Regions from separate parts of the Citrobacter enshiensis genome, predicted to be linked through region 1. Evidence: predicted binding sites of a transcription regulator. Region 1 holds the regulator's gene; the other holds the start of a gene.
The links. Region 1 encodes LexA, which represses DNA repair genes until DNA is damaged. Its sites were predicted from a motif close to TNCTGTATGTACATACAGNA; they were not measured.
Positions count from the first base shown of each region.

Region 2: mutH (DNA mismatch repair endonuclease MutH) is a predicted target of LexA. The motif match lies at 5,074-5,093, and genes of this name have one in related genera.

Region 1 covers NZ_CP119862.1:4,515,584-4,526,609, reverse strand. Annotated here, with positions in the region: gene ubiA (4-hydroxybenzoate octaprenyltransferase) at 1-10, shown strand, start outside; gene plsB (glycerol-3-phosphate 1-O-acyltransferase PlsB) at 106-2,526, opposite strand; gene P2W74_RS21540 (diacylglycerol kinase) at 2,692-3,060, shown strand; gene lexA (transcriptional repressor LexA) at 3,170-3,778, shown strand; gene dinF (MATE family efflux transporter DinF) at 3,846-5,171, shown strand; gene P2W74_RS21525 (CsbD family protein) at 5,302-5,511, shown strand; gene zur (zinc uptake transcriptional repressor Zur) at 5,578-6,093, opposite strand; gene P2W74_RS21515 (cupin domain-containing protein) at 6,208-6,696, shown strand; gene dusA (tRNA dihydrouridine(20/20a) synthase DusA) at 6,848-7,843, shown strand; gene pspG (envelope stress response protein PspG) at 7,977-8,219, shown strand; gene P2W74_RS21500 (quinone oxidoreductase) at 8,394-9,377, opposite strand; gene dnaB (replicative DNA helicase) at 9,459-10,874, shown strand; gene alr (alanine racemase) at 11,020-11,026, shown strand, end outside.
Region 2 covers NZ_CP119862.1:899,019-910,044, forward strand. Annotated here, with positions in the region: gene aas (bifunctional acyl-ACP--phospholipid O-acyltransferase/long-chain-fatty-acid--ACP ligase) at 1-560, shown strand, start outside; gene lplT (lysophospholipid transporter LplT) at 553-1,746, shown strand; gene P2W74_RS04355 (NADP(H)-dependent aldo-keto reductase) at 1,837-2,877, opposite strand; gene ygdR (lipoprotein YgdR) at 2,997-3,215, opposite strand; gene P2W74_RS04365 (TerC family protein) at 3,360-4,073, opposite strand; gene mutH (DNA mismatch repair endonuclease MutH) at 4,149-4,844, opposite strand; gene rppH (RNA pyrophosphohydrolase) at 5,529-6,059, shown strand; gene ptsP (phosphoenolpyruvate--protein phosphotransferase) at 6,072-8,318, shown strand; gene lgt (prolipoprotein diacylglyceryl transferase) at 8,606-9,481, shown strand; gene thyA (thymidylate synthase) at 9,488-10,282, shown strand; gene P2W74_RS04395 (prepilin peptidase-dependent protein) at 10,466-10,936, shown strand; gene P2W74_RS04400 (prepilin peptidase-dependent protein) at 10,927-11,026, shown strand, end outside.

The DNA of each region.
Region 1 (11,026 bases):
GCACTTCTGATAAAAAAGCCCGGTGGCGCTCGCGCTTACCGGGCCTACATTATTGCGCAGAACCGTAGGCCGGGTAAGGCGAAGCCGCTACCCGGCTTTTTAACATCACTCGTCCTGCGTTGCGCTTTCAATGGTTAAACGCACATCTGAGGTGATCAGATTAGCCAACATCTGATAAACCTTCATCGTCTCTTCAGGCTCCGCATCACCGGTATCGCTGATGTACTTCTCATCACGCAGGGTCAACACCAAAGAGCTGAATACCGCTTTGTCGAAGAACTCCGGCGCGTTGATCCCGTGCAGCACAGAAAGACGTTGAGCCACGGTGCGGCTCTCTTTTTCCAGCGTGCCGCGGTTAATCGACGGATTTGCACTCAGTAGCCAGAAGGTGATGGCATAACGTTGCAGCGTTTCACGCGCGCCCGCTGCTAACAGTTGCAGCGTACGGGAATGCGCGGGGTTGATATTCAACTCGTCATTCTGGACGGTAATCAGCCCCTGACGCTGCATTTCGCTTACCAGCGCGTCGATGACGCCCGCCAGTTCATCCCGCTCCCAGCGCAGGAACAGTTCTGCTTTCAGCATCGGGTAGAGAATTTCAACATGCTCAAGCAGCGCGTCGCGGGAGATGCGGCGATGCTGTGTCACGATGGCCGCCATCAGTGAAGGCAGAACCAGCATATGCGCAATGTTGTTGCGATAGTAAGTCATCAGTACCGCCTGCTCGCGCGGAAGAATGATGATATCGCCGATGGTATCTTTCTCGACCTCGAACTTGTTCATTTGCAGCGCGTGGTCAATCAGCGCGCTGGCGCTGACCGAAGGAACCGTAGAGTCGGTGGAATACGGGACATTGCGCATCAGATCCAGATAACACTCGAGCTGCTCCGTCAGTTGCTCACGCGTTAACGAACGCTGACGGGATGCGAGCAACGCGGTGCAACACAGGTTCATGGCGTTTGCCGCGCCCGCTTTGTTAATGCGGACCATCAACTCAGCAGCGATACCATTGACCGTTGGCGTCAGCCAGGCGGGACGCACGGCTTCGATCGGATCGATAGATTCACGCCACTCAGGAACATGCTGATTCAGGTACGTCATCAACGGCATCGGTTCGCCAAAGTTGACGTAGCCCTGACCCAGATTACGCAGCTTGCTCAAGCCACGCAGCATTTGCGGCAGGCTCTCTTTTTCTTTCGTCGCGCCACGCAACTCTTTGGCGTAGGTTCCCACTTCCATCACGTGCTCGTAACCGATGTAAATGGGTACCAGAGTGATCGGACGCGTACCGCCGCGCAGCATCGCCTGAATGGTCATCGACAGGGTGCCGGTTTTCGGATCCAGCAGACGGCCGGTACGGGAACGCCCGCCTTCCACAAAATATTCAACGGAGTAACCACGGCTAAACAGCTCGCCGAGATATTCGCGGAAGACGGTGGAGTAGAGTTTGTTGCCCTTAAAGGTTCGACGAATAAAGAACGCGCCCAGGCGGCGGAAAATCGGGCCAGCTGGCCAGAAGTTCAGGTTGATACCGGCAGCGATATGCGGCGGCACCAGCCCCTGATGATAGAGTACGTACGAGAGCAACAGATAGTCCATATGGCTGCGGTGGCAGGGCACATAGACGATTTCATGCCCATCGTGCGCCAACTGGCGTACACGCTCTGCGTTATGGACATTGATCCCCTGATACAGTCGGTTCCAGGTGAAACCCAGAATGCGGTCGGTCAGGCGGATCATCTCGTAGGAGAAGTTGGCGGCAATCTCTTCCATCAGCGCAATAGCGTTCTGCTGCGCTTTTTCATGAGAGATTTTTTTGCTGCGCGCTTCGTCTTCTACCGCGCGAGCAATGGCTTTTGACGCCAGCAACTTGTTAAACAGATCCTGTCGGGCAGGCAGACGCGGACCGACCGCCGCCAGACGCTGACGGGCGAAATGCATTCGCGCCACACGCGCCAGTTTTTGGGCAATAATTTTGTCGGTTCCGTGCTCGTCAGCCATCCGTCGTAAGGAAACGGAAGGCGAGAAGCGGACAAAACTATCGCGTCCCAGCCAGGAGACGGCAAAGAATTTCTGTACGCCGTTCAGCATACGCAGAGGGGGATTTACCTCACCCTTTTCACGCCCCGGAGAGCGGCCGAACATCACCGATACCGGCACCATCTGTACATCCAGGTCTGGATTACTGCGGTGAAGGTCGAGGTAATTGTGAAAGAGTTTGATCGACTCTTCTTTCGGCGTGTAGTAGGTGAATACGCGCGGGCCGCCGTGAATAAACACATAACGCGGCAGCAGAGTTCCGTCGATCTCCAACGGCTCTAACGGGTCGGGGAGATCGTGCGCCAGGCATTGGGCGCGCAGCGTCAGCAAGTCCGCTTTTGAGTTGTACGGTAAAACGTACATAATGGGACGAGATGTATCGAGCCCCAATTCCGGAGCGGGTTCCGCTGGAATAGACTTGCTTTTTACCAGTACGCTTAATGGTAAATTCAGTAATTTGTAGTAAATTCGTGGCCAGCCAGACATAAACGATGTAAAGCCTCTGGTTAATAATGCAAATGCGCTGCAAGGATATCAGAAAGTCTAGCGAATTTCTGGTGTATCCCGTCATACTTCGCGCCGCTGTAACCCGAATTTCGTGGGTTAACGATATAATGTCATTGACGCTGATAATGCAAAAAGGTTCTTTTGATGGCCAATAATACCACTGGACTTACCCGAATTATTAAAGCTGCTGGTTATTCCTGGAAAGGTTTTCGTGCTGCATGGATTAATGAAGCAGCATTTCGTCAGGAAAGTGTTGCTGTACTGCTGGGGGTAGCGATTGCCTGCTGGCTGGATGTGGATGCCATCACGCGTGTTTTGTTGATTGGTTCTGTCATGTTGGTGATGATAGTGGAAATCCTCAACAGCGCGATTGAGGCAGTGGTTGACCGCATTGGCTCTGAATACCATGAGCTTTCCGGGCGGGCGAAGGATATGGGGTCGGCGGCAGTATTGCTGTCGATCTTTGTCGCGATGATCACCTGGGGAATCCTGCTGTGGTCGCATTTTCGATAAGGGTTCCATAATCCGATAAATCTCTTGTTTTTTGTGCTGTTTGTGGTTCCAAAATCGCCTTTAACTGTATATACTCACAGCATAACTGTATATACACCCAGGGGGCGGAATGAAAGCGTTAACGGCCAGGCAGCAAGAGGTGTTCGATCTCATTCGGGATCACATCAGCCAGACAGGCATGCCACCGACGCGTGCGGAGATCGCGCAGCGTTTGGGGTTCCGTTCCCCAAATGCGGCTGAAGAACACCTGAAAGCGCTGGCACGTAAAGGCGTCCTTGAGATTGTCTCCGGTGCTTCTCGCGGTATCCGTCTGCTGGTGGAAGAAGAAGAGGGGCTGCCTTTAGTGGGCCGCGTGGCGGCAGGGGAACCCCTTCTGGCACAGCAGCATATTGAAGGCCACTATCAAGTCGACCCGTCGCTGTTTAAACCTAATGCCGATTTCCTGCTGCGCGTCAGCGGTATGTCGATGAAAGATATTGGGATTATGGACGGCGATTTGCTGGCGGTACACAAAACCCAGGACGTGCGTAACGGCCAGGTGGTCGTGGCGCGTATTGACGATGAAGTCACCGTAAAACGCCTGAAAAAACAGGGCAATAAAATCGAGCTTCTGCCAGAGAACAGTGAATTCAAACCGATCGTGGTTGACCTGCGCGAGCAAAACTTCACGATTGAAGGGCTGGCGGTCGGTGTCATCCGCAACGGTGAGTGGTTGTAATATTGTTTTGATACAGTGGCGCATCTCGCGCCACTGTTTGTTTTAACTCCTGCTCAGGCTTTCCTGCATGCCTTTCTTTACCTCTTCCGACAAAGCGCTCTGGCGTCTCGCGTTACCGATGATCTTCTCCAATATCACCGTTCCCTTGCTGGGACTGGTGGATACTGCGGTCATTGGGCATCTGGACAGCCCTGTGTATCTGGGCGGCGTTGCCGTGGGCGCAACGGCAACCAGTTTTCTCTTTATGCTGTTGCTCTTCTTACGCATGAGCACCACCGGGCTGACGGCTCAGGCGTTTGGCGCCAAAAACCCCCAGGCACTGGCGCGCGCGCTGGTGCAGCCACTGATTCTGGCGCTGGGAGCGGGGGCCTTAATCGCGTTGTTCCGTACGCCAGTAATCGATCTTGCATTGCATATCGTCGGTGGAAATGAAGCGGTGCTGGTACAGGCGCGACGTTTTCTGGAGATCCGCTGGCTGAGCGCCCCGGCATCGCTGGCGAACCTGGTTCTGCTTGGCTGGTTGTTGGGCGTTCAGTATGCCCGTGCGCCGGTGATCCTGCTGGTTGTCGGCAACATCCTCAATATTGTGCTCGATCTGTGGCTGGTGATGGGCTTGCATATGAACGTGCAGGGCGCAGCACTGGCGACGGTGATCGCAGAATATGCCACGTTGCTGCTTGGCCTGATGATGGTGCGCAAGGTTCTTCCTCTGCGCGGCGTGTCGTCCATGATGCTGAAACACGCCTGGCGGGGGAATTTCCGCCGCTTGCTGGCGCTTAACCGGGACATCATGCTGCGCTCGTTGCTGTTGCAACTGTGCTTCGGTGCGATCACGGTTCTGGGCGCGCGGCTGGGCAGCGACATCATTGCGGTGAACGCTGTTCTGATGACCCTGCTGACCTTTACCGCCTATGCCCTTGATGGATTTGCTTATGCTGTCGAAGCGCATTCCGGGCAGGCGTATGGCGCGCGTGACGGCAGCCAGTTGCTGGATGTCTGGCGTGCTGCATGTCGGCAGTCAGGGATTGTGGCGCTGCTCTTTGCCCTCGTTTATGCCCTGGCGGGCGAGCACATCATCGCGCTGCTGACGTCGTTGCCGCAAATTCAACTTTTGGCCGATCGCTACCTTATCTGGCAGGTGGTGTTGCCGTTAATCGGTGTCTGGTGTTATTTGCTGGATGGCATGTTTATCGGGGCGACGCGTGCGGCGGAAATGCGCAACAGTATGGCCGTTGCGGCGCTGGGATTTGCCCTCACGCTGTGTGCGTTGCCCTGGCTCGGCAATCATGGACTGTGGCTGGCGTTAGCCGTTTTTCTGGCGCTTCGTGGACTCTCGTTGGCCTGGATCTGGCGACGTCACTGGCGGCATGGAACCTGGTTTGCCCGAGCGTGATGGTTAAAAGTTCCGAATATCAAAATGAACATGGGATCACTGACTACAATTAATCTCACGTCCAGCAGAAAACGTAGTGTATTTGGGCGAAGCAATATCGCTAATCACCACTAATCATGAGGACTCGATGATGAATAAAGACGAAGTCAGCGGTAACTGGAAACAGTTCAAAGGGAAAGTGAAAGAGCAATGGGGCAAGCTGACCGATGATGATATGACGGTCATTGAAGGTAAGCGCGACCAGTTGGTCGGTAAGGTCCAGGAACGTTACGGTTACGCCAGAGACAAGGCGGAAAAGGAAGTGAGCGACTGGGAAACGCGTAATAAATACCGCTGGTAATCAGCCGCGGTGACCCGAAAGTACAAGGATGTACAGTCCATTGGGCGGTTTTGCCGCCCAACCTGCTTAACGCGGTTTTTTCTTCACCAGAATCGAATGATCGTGCTGGCACTCATCAGGATGGCGACACGCTTCAACTTCAACGCACGCCGGGCATAACCCGTGCGCTTCAATCACGTTATGACGCAGGGCAAAGCCCATTTTTGCCGCCAGCGTATGCATAATATCTTCCACGCCCTCGGTGCTTTCTTCTTTCACCACGCCGCACCGGTCACAAATGAACATGGCTGAACTATGGGTCGGCTGATCGAACAGATGGCAGAGCACATAGCTATTGGTGGATTCGACCTTGTGAACAAAGCCCTGCTCGAGCAAAAAATCGAGCGCACGGTACACCGTAGGCGGCTTGGCCTGCGGTTCAGTTTCACGTAGCAGGTCCAACAGATCATAGGCGCTGATGGCCCCTTGTTGCAGGCTCATCAAACGCAACACTTCGAGGCGCTGAGGAGTGAGTCGCACATTGCGCTGCGCACAGAGTTTCTCAGCTTGCGCCAATAGGTCTTGTGTTGTGATCTTTTCCATTTGGCACCCCGGAGTACGTGAAACGTTAATCCCTTACTTTATCATGTTCTTCTTAAAACACCGAGATCCCCCGCGGTGTGCTATACCTGACGCATTGCACACTGGAAAACCAAAATGAAAAGACCTGATTGCATTCGTCACTGGCGCGACGCAGAAGGCGCCGATGACTCTACCTATCCTGATAGCGATGAGCTATTTTCCATCGGGGCACCGCTGGCGCGAACGCTCGGATTGCGTCGGCTTGGCATTCACCATGAACGCCTCCCGCCGGGTCGTCGTACCTCATATCCGCATGCGGAAAGCGACGAAGAAGAGTTCATCTATGTGCTGGAAGGCTATCCCGAAGTCTGGATAAACGGCTATCTGTGGAAATTAGAACCCGGAGACAGCGTCGGTTTTCCGGCGGGAACAGGGGTGTGCCACACCTTTATCAATAACACCAGTGCAGAGGTTTGCCTGCTTGTTGTCGGGGAGGCGAATAAAAAACACAATCGCATCTACTACCCGCTTAATCCGGTGTATGCCGCCACACGAGAAGATCGCTGGGTTGACCATCCGCCGCAGTTTTTTGGCTCGCACGACGGAAAACCAGGGCGAAAATAGTGCTGTTCCTTGTCGTTGACCATCGGGCAGGGACGGTCTGCGCCGTCGGCCCGGCTCACACGCAATGCAGCCATCTGCGTGTGGTCTTGCCTCTCTGGTTTTGCTTTATGCTATAGTAGCGCCCCTTTTTCAGAATGCTTAATTAATCGCCATGTCAGAAACTTCGTCCCCCGTTTTTCCTGCCCATCGTTTTTCTATCGCGCCGATGCTCGACTGGACGGACAGACATTGCCGCTATTTCCTGCGCTTGCTCTCCCGCCAGACGCTGCTCTATACCGAAATGGTCACGACTGGCGCGATCATTCATGGCAAGGGCGACTACCTGGCGTACAGCGAAGAAGAACATCCGATCGCGCTGCAACTGGGCGGTAGCGACCCTGCGGCGCTGGCGCAGTGTGCAAAGCTGGCACAAGAGCGCGGTTATGATGAGATCAATCTCAACGTGGGTTGCCCTTCTGACCGTGTACAAAACGGCATGTTCGGCGCCTGCCTGATGGGCAATGCGCAACTGGTGGCGGATTGCGTGAAGGCGATGCGTGATGTGGTGTCGATTCCGGTGACGGTCAAAACCCGAATCGGCATTGACGATCAGGACAGCTACGAATTTCTCTGCGATTTCATTAATACGGTTGCCGGTAAGGGCGAATGCGAGATGTTTATCATCCACGCACGCAAAGCCTGGCTCTCCGGGTTAAGCCCGAAAGAAAACCGGGAGATCCCGCCGCTGGATTACCCGCGTGTCTACCAATTGAAGCGTGATTTTCCGCATCTGACGATGTCGATCAACGGCGGCATTAAATCGCTGATTGATGCGAAAGCGCATCTGCAGCACATGGACGGCGTGATGGTCGGGCGCGAAGCCTATCAAAACCCCGGTATTCTGGCCTCTGTCGACCGTGAGATTTTCGGTGCGACGATGGGCGATGCCGATCCGGTTGCGGTGGTGCGTGCGATGTACCCGTATATTGAGCGCGAACTCAGTAACGGCACCTATCTGGGTCATATCACCCGCCATATGCTGGGTCTGTTCCAGGGCATTCCGGGCGCGCGTCAGTGGCGTCGCTACCTGAGTGAAAATGCCCATAAAGCCGGTGCCGATATCAACGTGCTGGAGCACGCGCTGAAGTTGGTGGCGGATAAGCGTTAATTTTTCACTAAAACCTGGTCAAATTCACCACGCCCTGCACAATGTTGCGGGGCGTTTTTCTTTAAAATCAATGTGTTATTTTTTGGCATGTTTCTTGTAATGGTCTGTGCAGATTTCATTAGGGGAGAGCATCATGCTGGAACTACTGTTTGTAATTGGATTTTTCATCATGTTGATGGCGACGGGGGTTTCCCTGTTGGGCGTTCTGGCCGCGTTGGTGGTGGCGACGGTGGTGATGTTTCTGGGGGGGCTGTTTGCACTGATGTTTAAACTGCTGCCCTGGCTGTTACTGGCCATTGCGGTGGTGTGGGCCATTAAGGCGATAAAAGCACCGAAAATCCCACAATATCAGCGCAATAACCGTTGGCGTTACTAAAGATGTGAGGGATGCGTCACAACCTGAAACTTTGCTCTTAGAACCCATTAGGAATTGATTATCAAACCTGTCACTATTGCGCGTCTAACGAATTCATCGAGCTGTACCCTACATACAGCCGAACAAAAAAAAGAAAGGGCTTCCCATGTGGAAGCCCAATTTCTTTCTACGCCATTAAGGGATTAGCAGGCTCGAACCCTGCGTCGTTCTGCTCTCCAGCGCCTGATGCGCGCGCTGTGCATCTTTCAACGCATACTTCTGATTTTCTGTTACATCGACCTTGATAACGCCGCTGGCAATCAGCGAGAACAGCTCATTACTGGCCTCGGTGAGTTCGTCACGATTGGTGATATACCCTTGCAGAGAAGGGCGGGTCGTATACAGCGAGCCTTTTTGGTTCAGAATACCTAAGTTGACGCCGGTGACCGGTCCTGACGCATTGCCAAAACTGACCATCAGGCCACGACGTTGCAGACAATCCAGCGAAGCTTCCCATGTATCTTTGCCAACTGAGTCGTAAACGACCTGCACTTTTTTGCCGCCGGTGATCTCTTTGACCCGATCGACGATATTTTCTTCACGGTAGTTGATCACCTGCCAGGCGCCCGCCTGCAAAGCCCGTTGCGCTTTTTGCGCGTTGCCAACCGTACCGATAAGTTTAGCGCCCAGCGCTTTCGCCCACTGACAGGCAATCAGCCCTACACCGCCCGCGGCGGCATGGAATAAAAAAGGCTCATCGGGTTTGATTTCATAGGTTTTGCGCAGCAGATAATAGACGGTTAAGCCTTTGAGGAAAGAGGCCGCCGCCTGCTCGAAAGAGATAGCGTTCGGTAAAATGGCGGCTTTATCGGCAGGGACATTGTGCACAGAACTGTAGGCCCCGAGCGCTGATTGGGCATAAACGACGCGGTCGCCAGCTTTGACATGTTTGACGTTGCTGCCAACTTTACTGACAATCCCCGCCGCTTCTGTGCCTAATCCACTGGGTAACGAGGGAGGCGGATACAGGCCACTGCGAATATAGGTATCAATGTAGTTAATGCCAATGGCTTTATTTTCGACCTGGATTTCGTTCTCCGCCGGGTCTGCGGGCATAAAGTCCACCACCTTTAGTACGTCAGGGCCACCATGCTTGTGAAATTCAATTCGTGTTGCCATGCTTCCTCCAGAACGTATCGTTAGGGTCTACTTATATGGTAATCTTTCGACCCACTCTTTATCTCGGTAACTCCATTCACTATGGCAGGAAACAAACCCTTCAACAAACAACAGACTGAAGCTCGTGACCGCGATCCGCAGGTTACCGGGCTGAAAGTGCCGCCGCACTCGATTGAAGCGGAGCAGTCGGTGTTGGGCGGTTTAATGCTGGATAACGAACGCTGGGATGATGTGGCTGAGCGCGTGGTGGCAGAAGACTTTTACACCCGCCCGCACCGTCACATTTTTACCGAAATGCACCGCTTGCAGGAGATGGGCAAGCCTATCGACCTGATCACCCTGGCGGAATCGCTGGAAGTACAGGGGCAACTGGACAGCGTCGGCGGTTTTGCGTATCTGGCGGAGTTATCCAAAAATACGCCAAGTGCGGCGAATATCAGCGCGTATGCCGATATTGTCCGCGAACGCGCCGTCGTTCGCGACATGATTTCTGTCGCCCATGAAATAGCGGATGCGGGTTTCGACCCGCAGGGTCGCTCAAGTGAAGATCTGCTCGATTTGGCGGAATCACGCGTCTTTAAAATCGCCGAAAGCCGCGCCAATAAAGACGAAGGCCCGAAAAACATCGCGGATGTGCTGGATGCCACCGTTGCGCGTATCGAACAGTTGTTCCAGCAGCCGCACGATGGTGTCACCGGTGTGAATACCGGGTATGACGATCTCAATAAAAAGACGGCGGGTTTGCAGCCGTCGGATCTGATCATCGTTGCGGCGCGTCCGTCGATGGGTAAAACGACATTTGCGATGAACCTCGTCGAAAATGCCGCGATGTTGCAGGATAAGCCGGTTCTGATCTTCTCTCTTGAGATGCCCTCAGAGCAGATTATGATGCGTTCTCTGGCGTCGCTTTCGCGCGTGGATCAAACCAAAATTCGTACCGGGCAACTGGACGATGAAGACTGGGCGCGGATCTCCGGCACCATGGGGATTTTGCTTGAAAAGCGCAATATTTATATTGATGACTCCTCTGGCCTGACGCCGACGGAAGTGCGCTCCCGCGCGCGGCGTATCGCCCGCGAACACGGCGGTATCGGGCTTATCATGATCGACTACCTTCAGCTGATGCGCGTGCCGTCGCTCTCCGACAACCGTACGCTGGAGATCGCCGAAATCTCCCGATCGCTCAAAGCGTTAGCGAAAGAACTTCATGTTCCGGTCGTGGCGCTGTCACAGCTTAACCGTTCACTGGAACAACGTGCCGATAAACGCCCGGTTAACTCCGATTTGCGTGAATCTGGCTCCATTGAGCAGGATGCGGATTTGATCATGTTTATCTACCGTGACGAGGTTTATCACGAGAACAGCGACTTAAAAGGCATCGCAGAAATTATTATTGGTAAACAACGTAACGGCCCCATTGGTACGGTACGTCTGACATTTAACGGTCAGTGGTCGCGTTTTGATAATTATGCGGGGCCGCAGTACGACGACGAATAAATCTCCGTCATTCTTCACGCCGCAGATGCGTTGACTGCGCTCGATCACCCCGGTCACTGAGTTATCTAAGTTCCCGGGGAGCCTCGGGCTTGTCGCCGTCCTGCAACGTGAACGATTTAGGCGATTCTTTTTATAAGGATTTGAAATGCAAG
Region 2 (11,026 bases), 1.3 Mb from region 1:
GCCGGATCCTGCCAGGAATGGATGCGCGTTTGCTTGCGGTTCCCGGTATTGAAGAGGGCGGTCGTCTGCAGCTTAAAGGTCCCAATATCATGAGCGGATATTTGCGGGTCGAGAAACCGGGCGTGCTGGAAGTCCCAACCGCCGAAAATGCGCAGGGTGAGACGGAACGCGGCTGGTATGACACCGGAGATATTGTGCGCATTGACGAAAATGGTTTTGTGCAAATTCAGGGGCGCGCCAAACGCTTTGCTAAAATTGCAGGCGAGATGGTCTCACTCGAAATGGTGGAACAGCTGGCGCAGGGCGTGTCGGCTGAAAAAATGCACGCCACGGCCATCAAGAGCGACGCCAGCAAAGGGGAAGCACTGGTTCTTTTCACGACCGATGGCGAGCTCACGCGTGAAAAACTGCTGCAATATGCCCGCGCTCACGGCATCCCTGAACTGGCTGTCCCACGGGATATTCGTTACCTGAAACAACTTCCGCTTCTTGGCAGCGGCAAGCCCGATTTTGTGACGCTGAAAAGCCGGGTGGATGAACCGGAAAAACATAATGAGTGAGTCAGTGCACACTAACACTTCAATTTGGTCGAAGGGGATGATGTCCGTTATTGTCGCGCAGTTTCTCTCTGCGTTTGGCGATAACGCACTGCTCTTTGCCACGCTGGCGCTGTTGAAAGCGCAGTTTTATCCGGACTGGAGTCAGCCGATCCTGCAAATGGTGTTTGTGGGCGCTTACATTCTGTTTGCTCCTTTTGTCGGGCAGGTCGCGGACAGTTTTGCCAAAGGCCGGGTCATGATGTTCGCCAATGGTCTCAAACTGCTGGGAGCCGCCAGTATCTGCTTCGGGATTAACCCATTTGTCGGCTATACGCTAGTCGGGATTGGTGCCGCCGCTTATTCTCCGGCGAAATACGGCATCCTCGGCGAGCTGACCACGGGCGATAAGTTAGTGAAAGCTAACGGCCTGATGGAAGCGTCGACCATTGCCGCTATCTTATTGGGTTCTGTTGCGGGCGGCGTGCTGGCTGACTGGCACGTGATTGCCGCGCTGGCTGCCTGTGTTCTGGCGTATGGCGGCGCGGTGGCGGCGAACGTCTTTATTCCTAAACTGGCTGCCGCGCGCCCGGGGCAATCCTGGCACCTGGGCAAGATGGCGCGTAGCTTTTTCCACGCCTGTAGCTCGCTGTGGCGCAATGGCGAAACGCGATTCTCTCTGGTAGGCACCAGCCTCTTTTGGGGGGCTGGCGTTACGCTACGTTTCCTGTTGGTGCTGTGGGTGCCTGTGGCCCTGGGGATCACCGATAACGCCACCCCGACCTATCTTAATGCGATGGTGGCGATCGGGATTGTGGTCGGCGCGGGCGCGGCGGCAAAACTGGTCACGCTGGAAACCGTGGCACGCTGTATGCCTGCGGGGATCCTGATTGGCGTGGTGGTGCTTTTATTCTCCCTGCAGCACGCGCTGCTCCCGGCCTATGCCTTACTGATGCTGATTGGCGTACTGGGCGGTTTTTTTGTGGTTCCGCTCAATGCGTTATTACAGGAGCGCGGTAAAAAAAGCGTTGGCGCAGGGAATGCTATCGCCGTGCAGAATCTGGGCGAAAACAGCGCGATGTTGCTGATGTTGGGCATCTACTCGTTAGCGGTTCTGGTGGGTATTCCGGCGGTCGCGATTGGTATCGGGTTTGGGGCGCTATTTGCGTTGGCGATAACGGCGCTGTGGATCTGGCAGCGCCGCCAGTAATTGGTGTGCCGGGTGGCGGCTTTGCCTCACCCGGCCAACACATCATGCGTGTGTCGGCCCGATCCGCGTAGCGCGATCAGGTTCTCTCCATCACGGTGCCGGGTAGGTATAAACCTGATGCACCGCTTCAATCTCTGCCAGCACCTCTTCCGTTAATTCAAGATGCAGGCTCTCTATGTTGGTTTTCAACTGATCGAGAGTCGTTGCGCCCAGCAAGGTACTGGCGACAAACGGCTGACGACGGACAAAGGCCAGCGCCATCTGCGCCGGATCGAGGTTATGGCGTTTTGCGATATCGACATACGCCGCGACGGCTTTTTGCGTCTGCTCGCCGCTGTAGCGCGTAAAGCGGCTAAACAGTGTATGACGTGCGCCAGCCGGTTTTGCGCCATTCAGATATTTTCCGCTCAGCGTTCCAAATCCCAGGCAGGAATAGGCCAGCAGTTCCACCCCTTCGTACTGACTGACTTCCGCCAGTCCGACTTCAAAGCTGCGGTTGATCAGGCTGTAAGGATTCTGGATGGTGACGATGCGCGGCAGATCGTGTTTATCCGCCAGATGCAGATAACGCATCACGCCGAAGGCCGTTTCGTTGGAAACGCCGATATAGCGAATTTTACCCGCCCGCTGGAATTCGGTCAGCGCTTCCAGGGTGTCTAGCAGTGAAATAACCGGCGCGGAATCCGTCCAGCTATAACCCAGTTTTCCGAAGCAGTTGGTCGGACGCTGCGGCCAGTGAACCTGGTATAAATCGATATAATCGGTCTGTAGACGCTTGAGGCTGCCGTGCAACGCCTCGCGGATATTTTTACGATCCAGTGCCTGATGGGGGCGAATGCTGTTGTCATTGTTACGCGCTGGACCGCTGACTTTGGTGGCGACGATCAGTTTCTCGCGGCTGCCGTGTCTGGTGAGCCAGTTACCCACATAAGTTTCTGTTAATCCCTGAGTTTCCGGACGAGGCGGCACCGGATACATCTCGGCAACGTCAATCAAATTGATGCCGTTAGCCACGGCATAGTCGAGCTGTGCATGTGCGTCGGCTTCGCTATTTTGTTCACCAAACGTCATTGTGCCCAGCCCCAGTGTACTTATTTCAAGCGAGCTGTGGGGTATACGGTGATATTGCATAGCCGTTTCCTTTTTATTATTACGACATAAGGACTATAAAAATGGCAGAGGGAAGGGAAAAGGGGAAGCGAAAATTCTAAAGGCCAGCAGGAGGCTGACCTCAATCTCGGGGAGGTATGTTAGCGCTCGATAATCTGGGAGACATCATCACGGTTAATCTGCATGGCGTTGCCCTGCTGATCGTGATAGCTCACCAGACCGGTATCGTCATCAATTTCTGGTTTGCCGTCGGTCAGGATCATGCGGCCATCTTTCGTTGCCATGACATAATCACTGCTACATCCAGATACAGCAAAAGCCAGTCCTACAGCGGAAATCACTACTGCCCATTTTTTCATCCATTTATCCTCGCGTGGCTTGAGTCTGGTAATAGTCTAGTAATAACGCGAAGTTATGCCTGGCGAAAGCAGGAAAATCTGAAACTGTGAGGATCGGAGAGGGAAGTGAGTCTTCGCTCCTCCGAAGAGGAGCGAAGGTGTCAATCAGAGTGGATTCTTTTTATTACGCAGCAGATTCAGGGTCTCTACGGCAATAGAGAAGAACATGGCGAAATAAATGTACCCTTTAGGCACATGTATCTCGAAGCTTTCCAGAATCAGGGTGAAGCCCACCAGAATCAGGAAGGCGAGCGCCAGCATTTTCACCGAAGGGTGACGATCGACAAAATCACCGATTGAGCGCGCGGCAAACATCATCACGCCAACAGAAATGATGACCGCCGTCATCATAATGAACAGATGATCGGAAAGGCCTACTGCGGTGATCACCGAATCCAGGCTGAAGATAATGTCCAGCATCATGATCTGCACAATGGCGCCCAGGAAGGAACTCACGCGGGTTTTAAGCCCCTCCTCTTCACCCTCAATCGATTCATGGATCTCTTTGCTGGCTTTCCAGATAAGGAACAAGCCCCCCAGAAACAGAATGAGATCGCGTGCGGAAATGGCTTGACCCATCACCTCAAACAGCGGATTAGTCAGACTGATTACCCAGGAAATTGACGCCAGTAAACCTAAACGCATCAACATGGCGCCCGCCAGCCCAAGACGACGGGCGTGACTGCGTTGCGCTGTCGGGAGTTTTGCGACGACCAGAGAAAGGAAAATGATGTTGTCGATCCCGAGAACGATCTCCAGAATCGTCAGCGTACCGAGCGCAAGCCAGGCGTTAGGATCGTATATCCATGCAAATAACATCGAACAAAGTCCTGCAAAAAAAATGAAGCGGTGATTATATGCGTCTAACGCGGCAGGGGAAAGGCCATGGCGTGCCTAATCGCCCTGTATTAAAAAATGGCGTTCCAGAAGTGGGCGAGTGAAGCTTTTTTTCAGGTAAAAACCACGCGGTAACGTCAGGATTCCCTGGCCCTGCGCGCCAATGGCCTCTGTCAGCGCTTTGGCGTTGGCGGCCTTTGGCCGCAGTTGTAAAAATTCGCCATGGCGGGCGGTGATCCGCTCAACCTGACCCAGCACGATCATGTCCATTAACTCTTCCCAGTCGAGACGTAATTGCTGCTCTTCTTCTTCATTTGGGCTCCAGAGCAGCGGCGAACCGACGTGACGCTCTGCCAGCGGGATGGAGCGCTCGCCCTCAACGGGTATCCACAGCACCCGCTTTAATTTGTGGCGGACGTGGCTTGTCTCCCATGTCACGCCGCTGTTTCCGGTCAATGGCGCAACACACACGAAGGTGGTCTCAAGAGGTCGTCCCTGACTATCCACCGGGATGGTTTTCAGTTCCACCCCTAATGCCGCGAAATCTTGCTCTGGCTTACTGCCTGCGCTGGCGCCAAGCCAAATCTCCAGCAGTACGCCGATCCAGCCTTTGTCCCGTTTCAGATCCTTCGGCGTCACGATCCCTGCCAGCGCTGCCAGTTCACCCAATGTGTAGCCTGAAAGCCGCTGTGCCTGGGCCAGCAACAGCGCCTCGGATTCGGGCGGTGAAAGTAATGGGCGGAGTCCGGACATCGGGTTATCCCTTAGGTGAAAAAATGAACAATGATTTTATACCGTGTGAACAGAGTTTATCTTTTTCCACACGCTATGTTCAATCTCATGATTTATATTGATTTTTAGTTTGCTGATCGACGAGTTGCGCAACGGCGAAATGAGTTTTCCAATTCTGGTCACTGAAAATAAACAGGATCTTACACCATGTTATCCACAGAAAGATGGGATAACTGTGCAAAACCCTCACTACTGTTTCAATTTACAGCCTTGACGTGAGACGAAAATCGAATTTTCACACAAATTGTGCCTAACTTATTGGCACAATCTGTGGATAAAACCGACGCTGGTCGATCTTTCATCAGTCCGATGATCCTGGATGTGATGTCCATCACGATTCTATGCTCTGAGTAGCGAATATGACAGTTAACTCAATGAATATACGCGGCTATTTTTTCACGGTTTTCAGAGTCCCATTCAGACTGTTCCGGGTTTTCCCGTGGTAATTCCATACTTCTTCACAACTATATCCACAGAAAAGGTGAATAAAATCGCCTGCAAGTCCCTCCCTCTGTTTATAACTCGGTCCTTAACTGTGAGTTATTCAATTGTTATTAGAAATGTGTGCGGTTAAGAGAGTGGTTTACCGTCTCCCTGTAGTGTGAAACAATCGTTTATATATAAGGTTTATGTTGAGGTAGTCCGGTGATTGATGACGATGGCTACCGCCCAAATGTAGGGATCGTAATTTGTAATCGTCAGGGGCAGGTTATGTGGGCCCGGCGGTTTGGTCAGCACTCCTGGCAATTCCCGCAAGGTGGAATCAATCCAGGAGAATCAGCAGAACAGGCGATGTACCGGGAACTGTTTGAAGAGGTAGGGTTAAGCCGCAAAGATGTGCGGATCCTTGCCTCTACTCGCAACTGGTTGCGTTACAAGTTACCGAAACGTTTGGTGCGTTGGGATACGAAGCCGGTGTGTATCGGCCAGAAACAGAAATGGTTTCTACTGCAACTGATGAGCGGTGACGCGGAAATCAATATGCAAACCAGCAGCACTCCTGAGTTTGATGGTTGGCGCTGGGTGAGTTACTGGTATCCGGTCCGACAGGTGGTATCATTTAAACGCGATGTCTACCGCAGGGTGATGAAAGAGTTCGCAAGTGTTGTGATGGCGCTTCAGGAAAGTACCCCTAAGCCGCAAAGTGCACCTGCTTATCGACGTAAAAGAGGTTAAGCCACGCAAATTATGCTCACCCGCCTGCGAGAAATAGTCGAAAAGGTGGCCAGTGCCCCGCGTCTCAATGAGGCGCTTAATATTCTGGTCACTGACATCTGTCTTGCGATGGACACAGAGGTCTGTTCGGTATATCTCGCCGACCATGACCGACGTTGTTATTACCTGATGGCGACCCGGGGGCTAAAAAAACCACGAGGTCGCACAGTCGCGCTCGCGTTTGATGAAGGTATCGTCGGCCTGGTAGGCAGGCTGGCGGAACCGATCAACCTTGCTGATGCGCAAAAACACCCCAGCTTTAAATATATTCCTTCCGTGAAAGAAGAGCGCTTCCGCGCGTTTTTAGGTGTGCCGATCATTCAGCGTCGGCAACTTTTAGGCGTGCTGGTCGTACAGCAGCGTGAGCTGCGTCAGTACGATGAAAGTGAAGAGTCTTTCCTGGTGACGCTTGCCACACAAATGGCAGCCATTCTTTCCCAGTCCCAGCTAACCGCTCTGTTTGGTCAATACCGACAGACACGAATTCGCGCGCTGCCCGCAGCACCTGGGGTGGCGATTGCTGAAGGCTGGCAGGATGCAACGTTGCCGCTGATGGAGCAGGTCTATGAAGCCTCGACGCTGGATGCGGCGCTTGAGCGAGAACGACTGACCGGGGCGCTCGAAGAAGCGGCAAATGAATTCCGCCGTTACAGCAAGCGTTTCGCAGCTGGCGCGCAGAAAGAGACGGCGGCTATCTTCGATCTTTACTCGCATCTGCTTTCGGATGCCCGACTGCGTCGGGAACTGTTCGCCGAGGTCGACAATGGATCGGTCGCTGAGTGGGCCGTCAAAAAGATCATCGAGAAGTTTGCCGAACAGTTTGCCGCATTAACCGATGTGTATCTCAAGGAACGCGCTGGCGATTTACGTGCGCTCGGTCAGCGACTGCTGTTCCACCTCGATGATTCCATTCAGGGACCCAACGCCTGGCCTGAACGCTTTGTGCTGGTGGCCGACGAGCTTTCCGCAACGACGCTGGCCGAACTGCCTCAGGACAGGCTGGTTGGCGTCGTGGTGCGTGACGGCGCGGCCAACTCGCATGCGGCGATAATGGTGCGTGCGCTCGGCATTCCGACCGTCATGGGCGCGGATATTCAACCGTCAGTTTTGCACCGCCGTACGCTGGTGGTTGATGGCTATCGCGGTGAATTGTTGGTGGATCCTGAACCTGTATTGATTCAGGAATATCAGCGCCTTATCAGTGAAGAGATCGAGCTGAGCCGCCTGGCGGAAGATGACGTTAATCTCCCCGCGCAACTGAAAAGCGGCGAGCGGGTGAAGATCATGCTCAACGCCGGTCTGAGTCCGGCGCATGAAGAAAAACTGGGCAGTCGGATTGACGGCATCGGGCTATATCGCACCGAGATCCCCTTCATGCTGCAAAGCGGTTTCCCCTCGGAAGAAGAGCAGGTTGCGCAGTATCAGGGCATGCTGCAGATGTTCAACGACAAACCGGTGACGCTACGCACGCTGGATGTCGGAGCGGATAAGCAATTGCCCTACATGCCGATCAGCGAAGAAAATCCGTGCCTGGGCTGGCGCGGGATCCGCATAACGCTCGATCAGCCCGAGATCTTTTTGATCCAGGTTCGCGCCATGCTGCGTGCCAATGCGGCGACCGGTAATTTGAGCATTTTGCTGCCGATGGTGACCAGCATTGATGAAGTGGATGAAGCGCGCCGCCTGATTGAACGTGCCGGACGCGAAGTGGAAGAGATGATCGGATACGCGATCCCGAAACCGCGCATTGGCATCATGCTGGAAGTGCCTTCGATGGTGTTCATGCTGCCGCACCTGGCGAATCGGGTCGACTTTATCTCGGTGGGGACCAACGATTTAACCCAGTATATTCTGGCGGTCGATCGTAACAACACCCGGGTTGCCAATATTTATGACAGTCTGCATCCAGGGATGTTACGCGCATTGGCGATGATCGCCCAGGAAGCGGAAAAAAACGGTATCGATCTGCGTCTGTGCGGCGAAATGGCGGGCGATCCCATGTGCGTCGTTATCCTGATTGGTTTGGGCTTCCGGCATCTGTCGATGAACGGTCGTTCGGTCGCACGTGTGAAATATCTGTTGCGGCATATCGATTTTGACGAAGCGCAAACCCTTGCGCAACGTAGCCTGGAAGCGCAACTGGCGACCGAAGTACGTCATCAGGTGGCGGCATTTATGGAACGTCGCGGGATGGGAGGCTTAATTCGCGGGGGACTGTGACAGGCACTCTGCCCTTGATTGCCGGATGGCGGCAAAATCGATTTTTCCGGCCTACACATTGCGGCGTTCTCACGGGATTGCGCTTAGTCTGTAGGCCTGATAAGCGCTGCGCCATCAGGCATTCCAGGATATGTCATTGATAGCCTATACAGATCTTTTACATCTTCCCGGCATCTCCGATGCACCCCTTGTGCTATTATTCGCACCTTTGGAGCGCCTGTAACCTTCAGGCGCGCTTATCAATCGCTGTCTGATTTCAGCGAAATAACAAGAAATTGTGGTGACAGATGACCAGTAGCTATCTGCATTTTCCGGAATTCGATCCGGTCATTTTCTCAATTGGCCCCGTTGCACTTCACTGGTACGGCATGATGTATTTGGTGGGGTTTATTTTCGCGATGTGGCTGGCGACTCGCCGTGCTAATCGCCCGGGTAGTGGCTGGACTAAAAACGAAGTTGAAAACTTACTTTATGCAGGCTTCCTCGGGGTGTTCCTCGGTGGGCGTATCGGCTACGTGTTGTTCTACAACTTCCCTCTTTTCCTTGATAATCCGCTTTATCTGTTCCGCGTCTGGGATGGCGGTATGTCCTTCCACGGCGGTCTTATCGGCGTGATTTTGGTGATGATTATCTTCGCCAGACGTACGAAGCGCAGCTTCTTCCAGGTTTCTGACTTTATTGCACCGCTGATTCCGTTTGGTCTGGGCGCGGGGCGTCTGGGTAACTTTATCAACGGTGAACTGTGGGGACGTGTCGACCCTAACTTCCCGTATGCCATGTTGTTCCCGGGATCCCGTACAGAAGATATTTTGCTGCTGCAAACCAACCCGCAGTGGCAGTCCATTTTCGATACCTACGGCGCGTTGCCGCGCCATGCTTCCCAGCTTTATGAGATGGTACTGGAAGGGATTGTGCTGTTTATCATCCTTAACCTGTTCATTCGTAAACCGCGTCCGATGGGCGCAGTTTCTGGCTTATTCCTGATTGGCTATGGTGCGTTTCGTATCATCGTTGAATTTTTCCGCCAACCGGACCAACAGTTTACTGGCACCTGGGTACAGTACATCAGCATGGGGCAGATCCTCTCTATCCCAATGATTGTCGCGGGTATCATCATGATGGTTTGGGCGTACCGTCGCAGCCCACAGCAACACGTTTCCTGAGGAACCATGAAACAGTATTTAGAACTGATGCAAAAAGTGCTGGATGAAGGCACACAGAAAAACGACCGTACAGGTACCGGAACGCTGTCCATTTTTGGCCATCAGATGCGTTTCAATCTGCAGGAAGGATTTCCGCTGGTTACGACGAAACGCTGCCATTTGCGCTCTATCATCCATGAACTGCTGTGGTTCTTACAGGGCGACACCAATGTTGCGTACCTGCATGAAAACAATGTCTCAATCTGGGACGAGTGGGCTGACGAAAACGGTAATTTAGGTCCGGTTTACGGCAAGCAATGGCGTGCGTGGCCAACGCCAGATGGCCGCCATATCGACCAAATCACTACCGCGCTTAACCAGTTGAAAAACGACCCGGATTCCCGCCGTATAATTGTTTCTGCGTGGAACGTGGGCGAACTGGATAAAATGGCGCTGGCGCCGTGCCATGCTTTCTTCCAGTTTTACGTTGCGGATGGCAAGCTCTCTTGTCAGCTTTATCAACGCTCCTGCGATGTTTTCCTCGGCCTGCCGTTCAACATCGCCAGCTATGCGTTGCTGGTGCATATGATGGCGCAGCAGTGCGACCTTGAGGTCGGTGACTTTGTCTGGACGGGCGGGGATACGCATTTGTACAGCAATCATATGGAACAGACGCATCTGCAGCTGAGCCGCGAACCGCGTGCGTTGCCGAAGCTGGTGATTAAGCGTAAGCCGGACTCTCTCTTCGATTATCGTTTCGAAGACTTCGAGATTGAAGGCTACGATCCGCATCCGGGCATTAAAGCGCCGGTAGCCATCTGACGACGGCAATCCTGTCATAACCGACGCCAACGTGCGTCGGTTTTTTTTGCGCTAATTTCCCTGGTTCGGCGCGGATTCCCGAAACGTTGCAACGTACTGCAACAGCGTAAACACCCCTCGTAGCGTCTCGCACAGTCTGAATTCTCCCCTCGTGTTTATTTCTCATCGTTCCATACTGCCGCCATGAAAAAACAGCTGGGTTACACGCTTATTGAAATGATGGTGGCGATGATCCTGATTGCCGTCCTTAGCGCTACGGGCCTGTATGGCTGGCAGCGTTGGCAGCAACAGCAACGCCTGTGGCAAACCGCCTTTCAGGTGCGCGACTACTTGCTGCAACTGCGTGAGGACGCCAATTGGCATAACCGGGACCATGTCATCAGCATCAACAGGGAAGGGACGTCATGGTGTTTTATCAGTTCGGTTGTCCCACAAAGCACCTGCTCATCCAGGAGCTCTTTCGTCTTTACGCCGTTATGGGCCGATGTCGAGATGGCGGAGATAACACCGTCGCTGGCATTTTTCGGTTTACGAAATACCGCGTGGGCTGGGCATATCTATCTGAGAAATGCCGCAGGCGAGTGGCGAGTGATCGTCTCCGGGATGGGGCGGATCCGACTTTGCGAGCGCGATGAAGGGGATGTATGCCGGTAAACGAGCGGGGTTTTTCCCTCCTGGAAGTGATGATAGCAATGGCGATAAGCAGCATTTTACTGATGGGTGCCGCAAAGTTTTTACCTGCGT